DNA from 2 places in the Peribacillus sp. AS_2 genome. Region 1 is predicted to be linked to the other one. Evidence: a T-box and tRNA genes for the amino acid it is inferred to sense, from the RefSeq annotation. Region 1 holds a T-box; the other holds one or more tRNA genes.

Evidence for each region. The T-box of region 1 lies ahead of glyQ (glycine--tRNA ligase subunit alpha). A T-box ahead of a tRNA ligase gene usually reads a tRNA of that ligase, here a tRNA-Gly.
Region 2: it has a tRNA-Gly gene. The T-box ahead of glyQ (glycine--tRNA ligase subunit alpha) is inferred to sense a tRNA for this amino acid. The anticodon was not compared.

The regions. Positions count from the first base shown of each region.
Region 1 covers NZ_JAPTGA010000007.1:138,165-145,540, reverse strand. Annotated here, with positions in the region: gene OTG27_RS14530 (YqzL family protein) at 1-114, shown strand, start outside; gene recO (DNA repair protein RecO) at 148-900, shown strand; T-box leader at 959-1,135, shown strand; gene glyQ (glycine--tRNA ligase subunit alpha) at 1,231-2,127, shown strand; gene glyS (glycine--tRNA ligase subunit beta) at 2,114-4,183, shown strand; gene ccpN (transcriptional regulator CcpN) at 4,345-4,983, shown strand; gene OTG27_RS14505 (pyruvate, water dikinase regulatory protein) at 5,012-5,821, shown strand; gene OTG27_RS14500 (YaiI/YqxD family protein) at 6,333-6,788, shown strand; gene dnaG (DNA primase) at 6,837-7,376, shown strand, end outside.
Region 2 covers NZ_JAPTGA010000003.1:117,394-124,769, reverse strand. Annotated here, with positions in the region: gene OTG27_RS06140 (amidase domain-containing protein) at 1-461, opposite strand, end outside; gene queG (tRNA epoxyqueuosine(34) reductase QueG) at 886-2,025, opposite strand; gene OTG27_RS06130 (B3/B4 domain-containing protein) at 2,131-2,799, shown strand; tRNA gene OTG27_RS06125 (tRNA-Gly) at 4,337-4,410, opposite strand; gene OTG27_RS06120 (YbjN domain-containing protein) at 4,602-5,015, opposite strand; gene OTG27_RS06115 (NADP-dependent oxidoreductase) at 5,452-6,480, opposite strand; gene mgtE (magnesium transporter) at 6,793-7,376, opposite strand, start outside.

The DNA of each region.
Region 1 (7,376 bases):
GAAACAGGTAATGTGGACACCTATTTGCTGTTTAAGGAGATAGAAGTCGAAAGACAGGAAAGACACTTGGGATTGAATGATGAGCTAGCAGAAATTGATTTTCCTGTTTCATAGGTTAGCCTTGGCGAGCATGGGTGGTGTCTTGGTATGCTCCAAAAATGTGAGGGCATTGTCATAAGGCGAACTGCATATGGAGAAAACAACAAAATCATTACTATATATACCCGTGAGCTAGGGAAAATTGGCGTCATGGCGAGAGGGGCCAGTAAACCTAACAGCAGGCTTTCTGCCGTCACACAGCTTTTTTGCTCCGGGTATTTTCTTGTAACCACATCAACAGGACTCGGCAGTCTTCAGCAAGGCGAAATGGTCGATTCACTCCGTTTCATAAGGGAGGATCTTTTTGCCACCGCTTATGCTTCATATATTGTTGAATTGCTTGATAAAAGCGTCGAGGATAAGAAACCGAATCCATATTTGTATGAATTGCTTTCGCAAACCTTGCATTACATAAACGAGGAATATGACGCGGAGGTTTTGACATTCATTTTTGAAATGAAGATGCTGCCCGTCAATGGGATTAACCCAGTGCTGAATCAATGTGCCGTATGTGGTGAAACGGAAGGGGAATTCTCCTTCTCGCTTCGGGAAGCGGGCTTTATTTGTCACCGCTGTCTGGGGAAAGACCCTTATCATTTTAAAATTTCACCTGCAGCCGTCAAATTGCTTCGGATTTTTTATTATTTAGATTTATCAAGGCTCGGAAACATTTCCGTCAAGCCTGAAACGAAAAAAGAACTGCGGAAGATCATCGATGCATATTATGAGGAATATTCCGGTCTGCTTCTGAAATCAAAAAAGTTCCTGAAACAGATTGATACGATGAAAGATATGTTTTAGGTTCTGACCTATTGACATTCCATGCTAGTTTGTATAAAATTCTAATCATCAAAATAAGAAGATTGCGTTGATGGAAAAGAGTATCTGTCATTCTCCATAAAAAGCGAACCCGGGACGGTGGAAGCCGGGATATGGATTTACAGGGAAGGGCGTTTCCGGAGCATGTTGCTTTGAAAAGAGGCCGTTTTGTAAACGGCAATTAGGGTGGAACCGCGGGTAAACTCTCGTCCCTATGCATTTCGCATAGGGACGGGAGTTTTTTGTTTGCCAAAATGTAATGGGTTTCCGACCTATATTCTAAAAGCCGTTTAAATAACCTGGAGGTGTACGATGAATATTCAAAATATGATTTTAACGTTACAAAAGCATTGGTCTGAGCAAGGCTGCATATTGATGAATGCTTATGATGTCGAGAAAGGGGCAGGAACGATGAGCCCATACACGTTCCTGAGAGCCATTGGACCGGAGCCTTGGAGCGTGGCTTACGTAGAGCCTTCCCGCCGTCCTGCTGACGGTCGTTATGGTGAGAACCCTAATCGACTGTATCAGCATCATCAGTTCCAAGTGATCATGAAGCCGTCGCCTGACAATATCCAAGAGCTGTATTTGGATTCATTACGTGCTTTAGGGATAAATCCGCTCGAGCATGATATTCGCTTTGTGGAGGACAATTGGGAAAATCCATCCCTAGGGTGTGCCGGACTCGGTTGGGAAGTGTGGCTTGATGGAATGGAAATCACGCAATTTACATATTTCCAACAGGTGGGCGGCCTTGAGTGTAAACCGGTTTCCGTGGAAATTACATACGGGATCGAACGTCTCGCCTCTTACATTCAAGATAAGGAAAACGTATTTGACCTAGAATGGACAAATGGATTCACTGTCCGCGATATATTTGGTCAGCCGGAATATGAACATTCGAAATATACGTTCGAAACCTCCGACCTTGACATGCTGTTTCAGCTTTTCACGATGTATGAAAAGGAAGCGCATCGACAAATGGAAGAAGGACTTGTACATCCTGCATATGATTATGTTTTGAAATGTTCCCATACATTTAACCTTTTGGATGCCAAAGGTGCCATCTCGGTGACGGAAAGAACGGGTTATATTGCCCGGTGCCGTAACTTAGCGCGTAAGGTTGCAAAAACCTTCTATGAAGAGCGGGAAAAATTAGGCTTCCCGATCCTGAAAGTGAAAGGGGAGAATACAAATGAGCAAGCGTGATTTGTTATTGGAGATTGGATTGGAAGAGCTGCCTGCCCGTTTTGTGACAGCCTCAATGAAACAGTTGTCCGATAAAGTGCAGAAATGGCTAACGGAAAAAGCGATAGAATTCGGGACGGTTGAAGCTTTTTCCACACCAAGACGTTTGGCCGTATTGGTGAAGGACGTGGAAGAATCCCAAAAGGATATCGAAGAAGAGGCAAAAGGTCCGGCAAAAAAAATCGCGTTGGACAGCGAAGGCAACTGGTCTAAAGCAGCATTGGGATTCGTCAGGGGTCAAGGCATGACTTCAGAGGACATATATTTTAAAGAACTCAAGGGTGTTGAATATGTCCATGTGAATAAATTCATAAAAGGACAGCAGACAGTTCAGCTTTTATCTGAGCTTGCTGAAATCATCAGCGGCATGACGTTCCCGAAAAATATGCGCTGGGCCAATCAGGAGCTCCGCTTCGTCCGTCCGATTAAATGGCTGATTGCCTTATTTGGCAATGAAATAGTGCCATTCAGCATTGCTGATGTGGAAACGGGCCGTGAAACAAAAGGACATCGTTTCTTAGGCAATAGCGCCATCATCGAGCAGCCGGAACGGTACGAAGATACGCTGACAGAACAATTTGTAATGGCAGATCCAGATAAACGCCGGCAAGTTATATTGGATCAGATTAAAGAGCTTGAGCAGGAGAAAGGCTGGATCATCCCTGTCGATGAAGATCTGCTTGAAGAGGTAAATAATTTGGTAGAGTATCCAACGGTGTTATTTGGACATTTTGAAGAAGAATTCCTTGAGCTTCCTGCTGAGGTGCTTATCACATCAATGAAGGAACACCAACGTTATTTCCCTGTTAAAGATCAGGAAGGGAACCTGCTTGCTTACTTTGTAACCGTGCGCAACGGCGATGACCGCCATTTGGATAAGGTTTCTAAAGGTAATGAAAAAGTATTGCGTGCCCGCTTATCGGATGCAGCATTTTTCTATAAAGAAGATCAGAAAAAAGAGATTTCGGATGCTTTGAAAAAGCTTGACAGCATCGTTTATCATGAAGAAATCGGTACATTGGCCGAGAAAACTGCCCGGGTAACTGAAGTGACCGGTGCTCTTGCGGATGCTTTGAATTTAAAGGCGGAAAAAGAAATGGCGCTTCGTACAGCGGCAATTGCCAAGTTCGATTTGGTAAGTAATATGGTTTATGAATTCCCTGAATTGCAAGGGTATATGGGTGAAAAATATGCTCTCTTAAAAGGGGAAGCCAAAGAAGTGGCCGCGGCTATCAATGAACATTATATGCCAAGGCATGCGGATGATGCTGTACCGCCTTCAGTCATTGGCGCGGTTGTGAGTTTGGCTGAAAAAATTGATACATTGTCTTCGTTCTTCGCTATTGGCGTCATCCCGACAGGTTCCCAGGATCCTTACGCATTAAGAAGGCAGGCGAGCGGTGTCGTCCAAATTCTAGCTGAGAAGAAATGGAATATTTCATTAGAGGAGCTTATTGTTTTAGGTCTTAAAGGACCGGAATCAAAAGGTATCTTAAAACGTGATCTTGAAGAAGTTAAAGCGGATATGTTCACATTCTTTAAAGCACGTGTCAAACACATGCTTCAAGAACAGCAAATCCGTTACGATTTGATTGACGCAGTTTTGTTCAATGAGATCGGTTATATCCACTCAATCGTGGAACGTGCACATGTATTGGATGCGAAAAAAGAAGAAGCAGGCTTTAAGGAAAGCCTGGAAGCTTTAAGCCGGGTCATGAACATTGCCGTAAAATGTGACAATCAGGTGACGATCGACCCTGCTGCCTTTGAAAATGATCAAGAAAATGCGTTATATGTAAAATATCAAAAAGTGGCAATGCGTTATATGGAATCTAAAGATGAGAATGATCGGTTTGAAGAGCTTGTTTCGCTTCAATCGGAAATAGAGTCATATTTCGAGAATACAATGGTCATGGCAGAGGATGAAGCAATCCGCAACAACCGTTTATCCTTAATGAAGGAAATCAGTGATTTGGTTGCAGGTTTTGCTGCCATGAATAAAATCATCCTTACATGATCGAAAGGATGTATGGAATCGGAAACCCTTTGAATATGGGTTTCCGATTTCTTAAAAAGATAAATGCTCAATAAATAGGACAAAAATGCCCTAATTAAATTATTTAGTATATAATTATTAAATGAATAACTTTTGTTACTTTACTCTGCGAAAGCAGTGGGGTGGTGATTATAATCCAATTGAATAAGCGTCAGGAACAAATTTTACAAATTGTAAAAGAAAACGGACCGATTACTGGAGAACATATTGCGGATAGATTGAACCTTACCAGGGCGACACTTCGCCCGGATTTAGCGATTTTAACGATGGCAGGTTTTCTTGATGCCCGGCCCAGAGTGGGGTATTTCTATACAGGCAGGTCAGGGACACAGCTTTTGACAGATAGCCTTAACCATCTTTATGTACGGGACTACCAATCGATACCCGTCGTCGTTGACGAGGGCATTTCCGTATACGATGCAATCGTCATGATGTTTTTAGAAGATGTCGGAACAATGTTCGTCGTCGATAAGCACGCATTGCTTGTTGGTGTCTTATCAAGGAAAGACTTATTGCGTGCGAGTATTGGGAAACAAGAGCTTAACTCCATTCCAGTCAATATCATCATGACTAGGATGCCCAATATTACAATGTGTTCAAAAGAAGATCTTTTGATTGATGTTGCCAAAAAACTGATTGATAAACAAATCGACTCATTACCGGTCGTCAAAGACACAGAAAAAGGCTATGAAGTAATTGGAAGGATTACAAAAACCAATATTACGAAAGCATTCGTAGCTTTGGCTGATGAAGGCTATTAGGGGGCTTGCAAAAGGAATGACGGAGAATATGAACGGTTCTATTATATATGTTGTATCGGATTCAGTAGGAGAAACAGCGGAATTGGTCACAAAAGCCGCTGCAAGCCAGTTCTCGGGATCTGCTTTTTCCATAAAGAGAATTCCGTATATTGAAGATGAACAAAACGTGGATGAAGTGATATCACTGGCTAAGTTGGATGGGGCAATCATTGCTTATACTCTGGTGAAGCCAGCAATTAGAGCGTATATGAAAGCACAGGTCGAGAAAGAAAACCTGGCTGCTTATGACATTTTAGGGCCGCTCATGGACATCCTTCAGGAAAGGGCCCCAAAAGGGCCGCTTAATGAACCTGGTCTGGTAAGAAAGCTGGATGATGACTATTTCAAGCGTGTGGAAGCCATTGAATTTGCTGTAAAATATGATGACGGACGTGACCCTCGCGGCATTTTACGTGCAGATATCGTCCTTGTGGGTGTTTCACGCACTTCCAAAACGCCATTATCACAATATTTAGCCCACAAACGCTATAAAGTGGCGAACGTACCTTTAGTGCCTGAAGTGGAACCGCCAGAAGAGCTGTTCCTGGTACCTCCTGAAAAATGCATTGGTTTAAAGATCAGCCCGGAAAAGCTGAACCATATTCGTAAAGAACGATTAAAGTCACTTGGGCTCAATGATCATGCCATTTACGCAAATGTGGAGCGCATAAAAGAAGAATTGACATACTTTGATAAAATCATATCAAGGCTGAATTGTCCTATCATTGATGTAACCAATAAAGCTGTTGAAGAAACAGCCAATTTAATCATCAATATCCTTCAAAACAAAAACCGTTGATCCTTAAATTAAGGCAAATCAAAATGTGAGCTAGACACTCTATGTGTCAGCTCACATTTTAATGCCAAGGTCAAATAAGGGATTAATAAGAATAAATTCAAAATAATTACATAAAATTCCTCTTAGTTTCCTCGTGCAAATCCATTGATTTGCATGAAAACACATTCGGGATTTAAATGTTGGCATCTTCTAATCAAATAGACTATAATAAAAAATTGTGAGAAAAAAGTAATCTTAAGGTTTAGACTTAATTAATAAGGAATAAACTAAAGGTTAATGAGATGTCAAGGTTTTTATCATAAAAATAATTCGACATGTTCCGTATAATTCAGGAAGGGCTGGTCTTTTTCAAGGCAAATGAGGTGCTTTCACATGCATAAACAGGTATTCTTTGAAGGATAATGTTTGCTCTTTTAGAGGGAACGCTTTGAATCATGCTGGAAATTCACCATATCTTCATAAAGTTTAGGGGAGAAAAAGGATTATGCAGAAAGATGTAGAATTAGAAGGTATGAATAATAAACCTACGATACACGTCGATGCCGATGCATGCCCGGTGAAAGACGAAATCCTTCATTGTGCAAGTTTGCACGAAATTGAAGTCTGTTTTGTTGCATCATATAAAAATATGATGAATAACCCTGAAGGTAAATGGGTATATGTCGATGCAGACAAAGAAGCGGCAGATCTTTATATAGTAAACTCAGTAAAAAAGGGTGATATTGTCGTTACTGCAGATATTGGTTTGGCTGGGACACTGCTTCCTAAAAACGTTTATGTCCTTTCGCCAAGGGGAAAAGAATACACGGAAGAGAATATTTTCATGCTTTTGGATATGCGTTATCAGTCGGCGAAACTCCGCAGGCAGGGTAAGCATACGAAAGGGCCGAAAGCATTCACAAAGGAAGATCGTGCATGTTTTACAAATAAACTTATGAAAACATTGTCGAACTTTGCAGGGAATTAGGAAACAGTATCGAATAAGAAACTATCACCAATATTGCAAGGTGGAAAAATGATAAATGGCCGTATAGAAGATGAGAAAATTAATCAAATTCGTGAAGCTGTTGACATTGTTGATTTAATTGGGGAGTATGTCCAGCTGAAGAAGCAGGGGCGCAATTACTTTGGCCTATGTCCTTTTCATGGTGAAAACTCGCCCTCGTTTTCCGTTTCAACGGAAAAACAAATCTTTCACTGTTTCGGTTGCGGGGCAGGCGGAAATATTTTTACCTTCTTAATGGATATAGAAGGCTATAGCTTTGTGGAATCTGCAAAAGTTTTAGCTGAAAAAGGAAATGTTCCTTTGGAAGTTGAAATCAATAAGGATTCCAAGCGTTCCAACATGCCGGCAGGCGCTCAGCAAATGGTTGAAGCCCATGACCTGCTGAGGAAGTTTTATCACCATCTCCTCGTTAATACGAAAGAGGGGCAGGATGCTCTCGAATATTTACTTAAACGAGGGTTTACTGAAGAGACGATAGAAAAGTTCCAAATTGGCTACTCCTTGGATTCATGGGACTTCGTGTCCAAGTTTCTTTTAAAACGCGGGTTT
Region 2 (7,376 bases), on a different contig from region 1:
CAATCATCAGTGAATTTATGATAAGCCGGATTGAATTCATTCCACCAACGCTCGGCATATTGAACGGCCTTCATTCGATCATACCTATATGCGAGACGATCTGCGCCTGGATCACATTTTGGCGGTGCCTCTTCGGTTTCAAAGCTGGGAATCAACTCATTTTCATCCACTATATACCCATTTCGAAACCGTGCCTCCCTTTCTTCCATTTCTTCTTCTATATAAAATGAATCTTCCTGTTTTAATAAATATTGCAGATGGACATGATAGGTCAGGACTGTATCCCTGTCTTCCTTTCTCTTCGAATGTACCTTGCCTGCCGCATTCACCCGAACAATTTCGGCGGCGCGGTTCCTCAACATTTTCTTCTTCAAATGTAACTTCCTTTCACCCCGTTCCAGATCATCTGTAGTATAAAACTCCACTCTTTCTTGTAAAAGGCGTTGCAATTGTTCCCTCAAGTTCATGCCCTCCTTCTTACCATCTATGCTAATGTGTATGTACGAGGGCATGGACAAAAACACAACTTCATAAATGTGGGAGTTTCAATCCTTAACCATAATGAAACTTTTTATAAAGATTTTCCTTGAAGGAACCGGAATATCTTAAGCAAAGGCTGTTTTCACATACTTTGTTGCTATTTACCAAGTAGTGCGGTGTGGTTGATTTCCCCTCCAGATGCTCGCTTTCCTTGGTGCGGGCGGTGAGCATCCTCGGCGTAAACGCCTGTGGGGTCTCACCTGTCCCGCTGCTCCCGCAGGAGTCTCGCACTTCCGCTCCAATCAACCTTAAATAGTTTCGTTTTAAAAACAACCAATCTTTACGAAAAGAGCCTAAGCAAAAAAGCCGCCCCGTTATATTTACGAGGCGGCTGCATTTTAAATATTATTTTGTTTCCAAGGTAAACTGCAGTCCTTTCTCAATTTCCGCCAATACCTCTTCATCCTTTTCCTTCATTCGTGCTTCTTCCAATGCGGAAACAGCCTGCTCCCGGCCAATTTTCCCAACTGCCCAGGCTGCCGTCCCCCTGATGACAGGTCGCGGATCATTCTTCATGACCTGTATCAATAGAGGCAATGCCGTTTCATCTTTGAAATGGGCCAATGCTAAAATGGCATTTCGTTGGATTGGTTTTTTACCGCGCCAAGAGCCAGATACATGGCCGTATGTCTCTTTGAAGTCCCGATTTGAAATCGTAAGCAGGGGTTTTAACAGCGGTTTCGCCAGCTCGGGATCGGGTTCCATTTCTTCATGAAAATGAAAATCCATTCCTTTGTTTTTCGGACAAACGGTCTGGCATGTATCACATCCATACAAACGATTGCCTATTTTCGTCCTAAACTCATCCGGAAGGAAACCTTTTGTCTGTGTCAAGAACGCAATGCAACGCTTGGAATTTAGCTGCCCGCCCTGAACGAGCGCTCCAGTCGGGCAAACATCGACACATTTATTGCATGTCCCGCATTGATCTTCCATCGGTTGATCCGGTTCAAACGGCAGGTTGGTGATCATATCTCCCAAGTATACATAAGACCCGAACTCCGGTGTGATGATCATGCTGTTTTTTGCACTCCAGCCAATACCTGCACGCTCAGCCACTGCCCTATCTGATAACTCACCCGTATCAACCATGGACTTCATCATTGCCCCGGACACTTTATCTTTAATGAAATTCTCAAGTAACTGCAATTTATTACGAAGAACGGTATGATAATCTGTTCCCCAAGACGCCCGGCAAAAGATCCCGCGGCGTTCACTTTTTGTACTTTGCGGAGCATCCTTCAATTTCGAAGGATAAGCAAGCGCAATCGAAATGATGGATTGCGGTTTATCGAATATCAATTCAGGCCTTACCCTTTTTTCTATATCGGCTTCTTCAAACCCTGACTGGTAATCCAGTTCCTGTTGACGTATCAGCCGACCTTTCAGTTCGGTGAAAGCCGTAGCCGAAGTAAAGCCGATTTTATCGATGCCGATTTCCTTACTATATAAAATCACTTCTTGCTTGAATGAGTTCATATCCATATTAATCACCTACGTTCATTCAGTATTCCCATTGAAGCTTGAATCCATTTCAAACCATTGCTATCTATGATAAACTAATTGCAATCATTTTTGGAGGTGAAACGGTTGGAAATTACCGTATCAGCTAATCTTAGCAGTAAAATCCCTGAATTCAAAGTCGGGGTCATTACATATGAAAACATCGAAGTCGGTCCCTCCCCGCAAATGGTGAAAGGAAGACTTCAACTATTTCAGGAAGCTCTTTTCTTCGACCTTGAAGAAAAGGAATTGACCGACTTTTCCGGCATTAAAGTGTGGCGGGAAATTTTCAAGGCTACAGGAACAAACCCATCACGGTATCGTCCCTCCGCGGAAGCCCTATACCGCCGCGTGAAAAAACAGAATTACTTGACGCCCATCCATTCGGCCATCGATTTGAATAACTTCTTCTCATTGTTATATGAAGTTCCGATCGGCATTTATGATGCTGAAAAATTAACGGGAGACATCTCGATCAAGATTGGCGAGGGGGCAGATGGGTATGACGGTTTGAACGGCCGCTTCAATTCCATGGAAAATATGATTACCTCAGCCGATCATGCTGGCGCATTCGGAAGTCCCTACGTTGATTCAGAACGCACGAAAGTCACTAAGGAAACGAAAAAAGCCATCCAAATCATTTATTTACAACCCAATACTTCAACCACGGAAGCAAATCAGCTAACGAAATCCTTGATGGATATGTTCCTTGAAATCCACGGTGGTGAAGGGACTTACTCGATTATGGAAGGATAATTACGGAAATAAACCCTTTCCACAATCGGAAGGGGTTTTTTCATTATTGTTCCACTTAATAAAACCAGTTAACAGATCGATCCATACCTTAAAATTTTCTTTTCAGTCGATTCCAGAAATCCGCTCCCTTTCCGCCGACTGTCTGCCAAGCCTCCTCGACGTAAACGTCTCCGGGGTCTCGGCTAGCCAGTTACTCGGCAGGAGTGTCACATATTTCTTCCATCCTTTAAGGATTAATGTAAAAAACCTCAAGGATCACATCGTCTTAACTTGGTTCGGGATGTCCAGCCTACGGTTTTTTCTTAATATTTCATTCCAGTCGATTCCAGAAATCCGCTCCCTTTCCGCCGACTGTCTGCCAAGCCTCCTCGAGTTAACGTCTCCGGGGTCTTGGCTAGCCAGTTACTCGGCAGGAGTGTCGCATATTTCTTCCATCTTTTTAGGATTAATGTAAAAAACCTCAAGGATCACCTCGTCTTAAACTTGGTTCGGGATGTCCAGCCTACGGATTTTTACTTAATATTTCATTCCAGTCGATTCCAGAAATCCGCTCCCTTTTCACCGACTGTCTGCCAAGCCTCCTTGACGTAAACACCTCCGGGGTCTCGGCTAGCCAGTTACTCGGCAGGAGTGTCACATATTTCTTCCATCCAATTAAGGAGTACTGGAAAAAAACTCAAGGATCACCTCGTCTTAAACTTGGTTCGGGATGTCCAGCCTACGGATTTTTCTTAATATTTCATTCCAGTCGATCCCAGAAATCCGCTCCCTTTCCACCGACTGTCTGCCAAGTCTCCTCGACGTAAACGTCTCCGGGATCTCGGCTAGCCAGTTACTCGGCAGGAGTGTCACATATTTCTTCCATCCAATTAAGGAGTACTGGAAAAAAATACGAAAGATAAATTAGTCTTAAACATGGTTCGTGATGAAACCGGCCTGCAGTTTTTTCTTTTAAAACACAAAGTTGATTGGAACGTAAGGTACGAGACTCCTGCGGGAAAAGCGTGGCATGTGAGACCCCGCAGGCGCGCCGAGGAGGCTCCCGCCCGCCCGCGGAAAGCGAGTGCCTGTAGTGGAAATCAACGATCAGATTTGCTAACCCTCAAAAACACTTTCCGTTTTACCCCAGAAACCCGCTCCCTTCCCTCCGACTGTCTGCGAAGCCTCATCAAAGCAAACGTCTCCGAGGTCCCGGCAGCCGATTTGCAATGGTTACTTTCTGCCTTTCGATTGATAATCATCGATGCTACATAAGCCTGGTACGCCTTTCTCTTCCCCTTTAACAAAAAAAGCACAAACCTATTCAAACTGATTCTACTAACGTAGTTAATCATATTGACTAAGTTTGTGCTGCATCGAAATCCCCACACTCCCGGATGAAGGATGAATGGTATGACTACTGTATTACCGCTTCGATGAAATGCAGGGAATTTGGACAATAAAAAAATCCCACTGTAAACAGTAGAATTCTTGTAATAATATTTAAACGCAAAGCTTCGTTCTCCAGGTAACGAAACCCTACGTTATGAGTATGTATTGGAGCGGGTGAAGGGAATCGAACCCTCATCATCAGCTTGGAAGGCTGAGGTTTTACCACTAAACTACACCCGCATATTCTTGTAGAAGTTTGTCGAATTACCAATCAACAAAATTAATTATATAGTTTAATGTGAAAAAATGCAATAGGTTTTTTAAAAAAAATTAATAATTAGCGTATTGTAACGTTAATATATTCATTCACTCTAGTAAGTATGTTAAAAAGTCCTCTGATTCAGAGAACTTTTTTCATCCTATATGATGATTTAAGACCAAATGACTTCCATTAAACGCGGATAAACTTCCTGTGCCGTTTCAAGCAGCATGATTAACTTCCTGAACGCCAGATCCGGTACGATATCCCCCTCAATGGAGTATGAATAACGAATCGAAATGGTCCCATTTTCTTCATACAGCTTGGAATACCTGAAATTAGCATTAAATTCATTCAACAGTGTATGTACATCCTGTTTCTTTTCGGGGTTCTTCAACTCGGCGACATTAAAGCAAAATAAGTCCGCCACATTTTCATCTTGATTGAAAGCAAATACTAAAAGGACCTTCCACCCGTCCTTTAACTTTTGCTCGGCTCTAAAAAAGGTGGTGCCATCTTCATTCAACTCATTCATATAGATTTTCTCACTAGTTAAAAAATCACGAAATTTAGCAACGTTTGACATGGTTCATCACCTTTCTGTTTATAAGTCCATTTTATAATGAAAACAAGCATTTTTACAGACTTTTCTATTATCCTGCCAATTTCCTCCTTTTAACAGGGGCGACCTTAAAAGGAAGGGAGTCATATATGAACTCCCTTCCTGGATTGATTATCCAGTTGCTTCTCCGCAAAACTGAAGTGCTACTTGCAGGTCCAAAATTACCTGGCGGTTTTTTGAGTATCCTTCCATGTCAGGAACTTCTTTATTCGTAAGTAGTCGACCTTTATCTGCCGCTATCGATGGCTTATCCTTCAAATGGTTTAAGAGATACCACTAATATATTTTACTTGAAAGGAAAACGGCCTTTTCCCGATTGAATATCGAAAAAAGGCCGCTTTTGTTATAGCTGCTTAAAAATCACATCGAAGAACCTTCCTCAGCTATATTTCCATGAAACTTATAGTTGAGCGAATTCGGGTTCCGCAACTTTTACAAGCTGTTTTCCGAGGTTCGTTCCTTTAAACAGACCTAAAAATGCATCCGGTGTGTTTTCGAACCCTTCAATAATCGTTTCTTCATACTTCAGCTTTCCTTCTTGAAGCCACTTACCTAATTCCGTAGCACCCTCCTGGAATCTAGCAGCATAATTTCCAACTGTGAAACCTTTCATTAGTGCACTGGTTTTGATCATTGCCGATTGCAGACGCGGTCCTAGATCTTTTCCTTCCGCGTTATATGAGGAAATCGCCCCACATAATGGAATTCGGGCATTCGCATTCAAAAGTGTAAAAACAGCATCGGACACCTCGCCGCCCACATTATCGAAATAAACATCGACTCCATCAGGAACAGCATTGGCTAAATCTGTCGCAAAACTATCACTTTTATAATTTACGGCTCCATCAAACCCGAGCTCTTTCGTTAAGTACTCAAGTTTTTCATCCGAACCAGCGATGCCAACAACCTTCGCACCTTTAATCTTAGCAATTTGTCCGACTACTGAACCAACTGCTCCAGCTGCTCCTGAAACGACTACCGTTTCACCTTCTTGAGGTTTACCAATATCAAGCAAACCAAAATAAGCAGTTAAACCGGTCATTCCAAGAATCCCCAAATGAGTTGTGACCGGAGCCACCTTGGGATCAATCACACGGATTTCCTTTTCAGTGACAACTGTGTATTCTGCCCAGTCAATATTCCCAACAACGACATCCCCTTGTTTGAAGGAATTCGATTTCGACTCAACAACTTCAGCAACAACGCCCCCCGTGATGACCTTATTCAATTCAAATGGAGCTATATATGATTTGGTATCTTGCATTCTGCCACGCATGTATGGATCGACAGATAAATATAGTGTACGTACTAAAATCTCATTCTCCTTCGGTGTGGGAACTTCACTCTCAACAAAGTTAAAATCCCCTTTCGAAGGCATACCTTTCGGACGATTTGCCAGGGTGATTATTTGTTGTTTGTTTTGTGTCATCATTGTTCCTCCTTGGTTTGAATACGTAATTTCGAAAAGAAGCGTATCACTGATGAAGTTCATAGGTCAAAGAATATGATTGGCTATTGCTTCCATAACACTATTTATGTATCCTTTCCTGAAAACCTCAAACTTGCTACAGCCTATTATGTCCCATGTTTTTCATTTTAATAAACGTTTCGCTCACCAGAAAAATTTAACGGCCTTTCCCCGATTGGATACCGGGAAAAGGCCGTAGCTTGAAATACTCTTTTTTTATTTTCCGTTACAGGGCTACTGCCCCATCTTCTTATGAACTAATTCATGGATAGTCTACATCAATTTTGAAATGAACATCGTTGCAATTCCAAAGTAAATTAGTAACGAGAGTATATCATTCAGTGTTGTAATCAGCGGACCAGACGCAACTGCGGGATCGATGTTGAATTTATATAAGATCAAAGGAATAATGGTCCCAGCTAAAGTCCCGATAATCAGGGTCATCACCAATGAACTTCCAACCACTAATCCCAAAACGGGATTTCCCTGCCAAACATAAGCTATGATGGAAATTAATATTCCGCAGGTGATGCCTATTATCAAGCCAACTTTCAGTTCCCGTATAATGAGCCTGATCACGACTCCTTTATCCGTATCACTAGTGATTAGGCCTCTTACAACAACAGCTAAAGATTGAGTGCCTGTATTTCCAGTCATCCCTGCGATCATCGGCATAAAGAAGGCAAGTGCAACAACTTTGGACAAGGTTTCTTCAAAACCGCTTATAATGGTTCCGGACACTAATCCGATGAATAAAAGTAAAATAAGCCAGGGCAGCCGACGATATGCGGCCACATGCGCCTTCGTGTCAAAGTCTATAGCTTTACCGGATGCCGATAATTTTTCAATATCTTCAT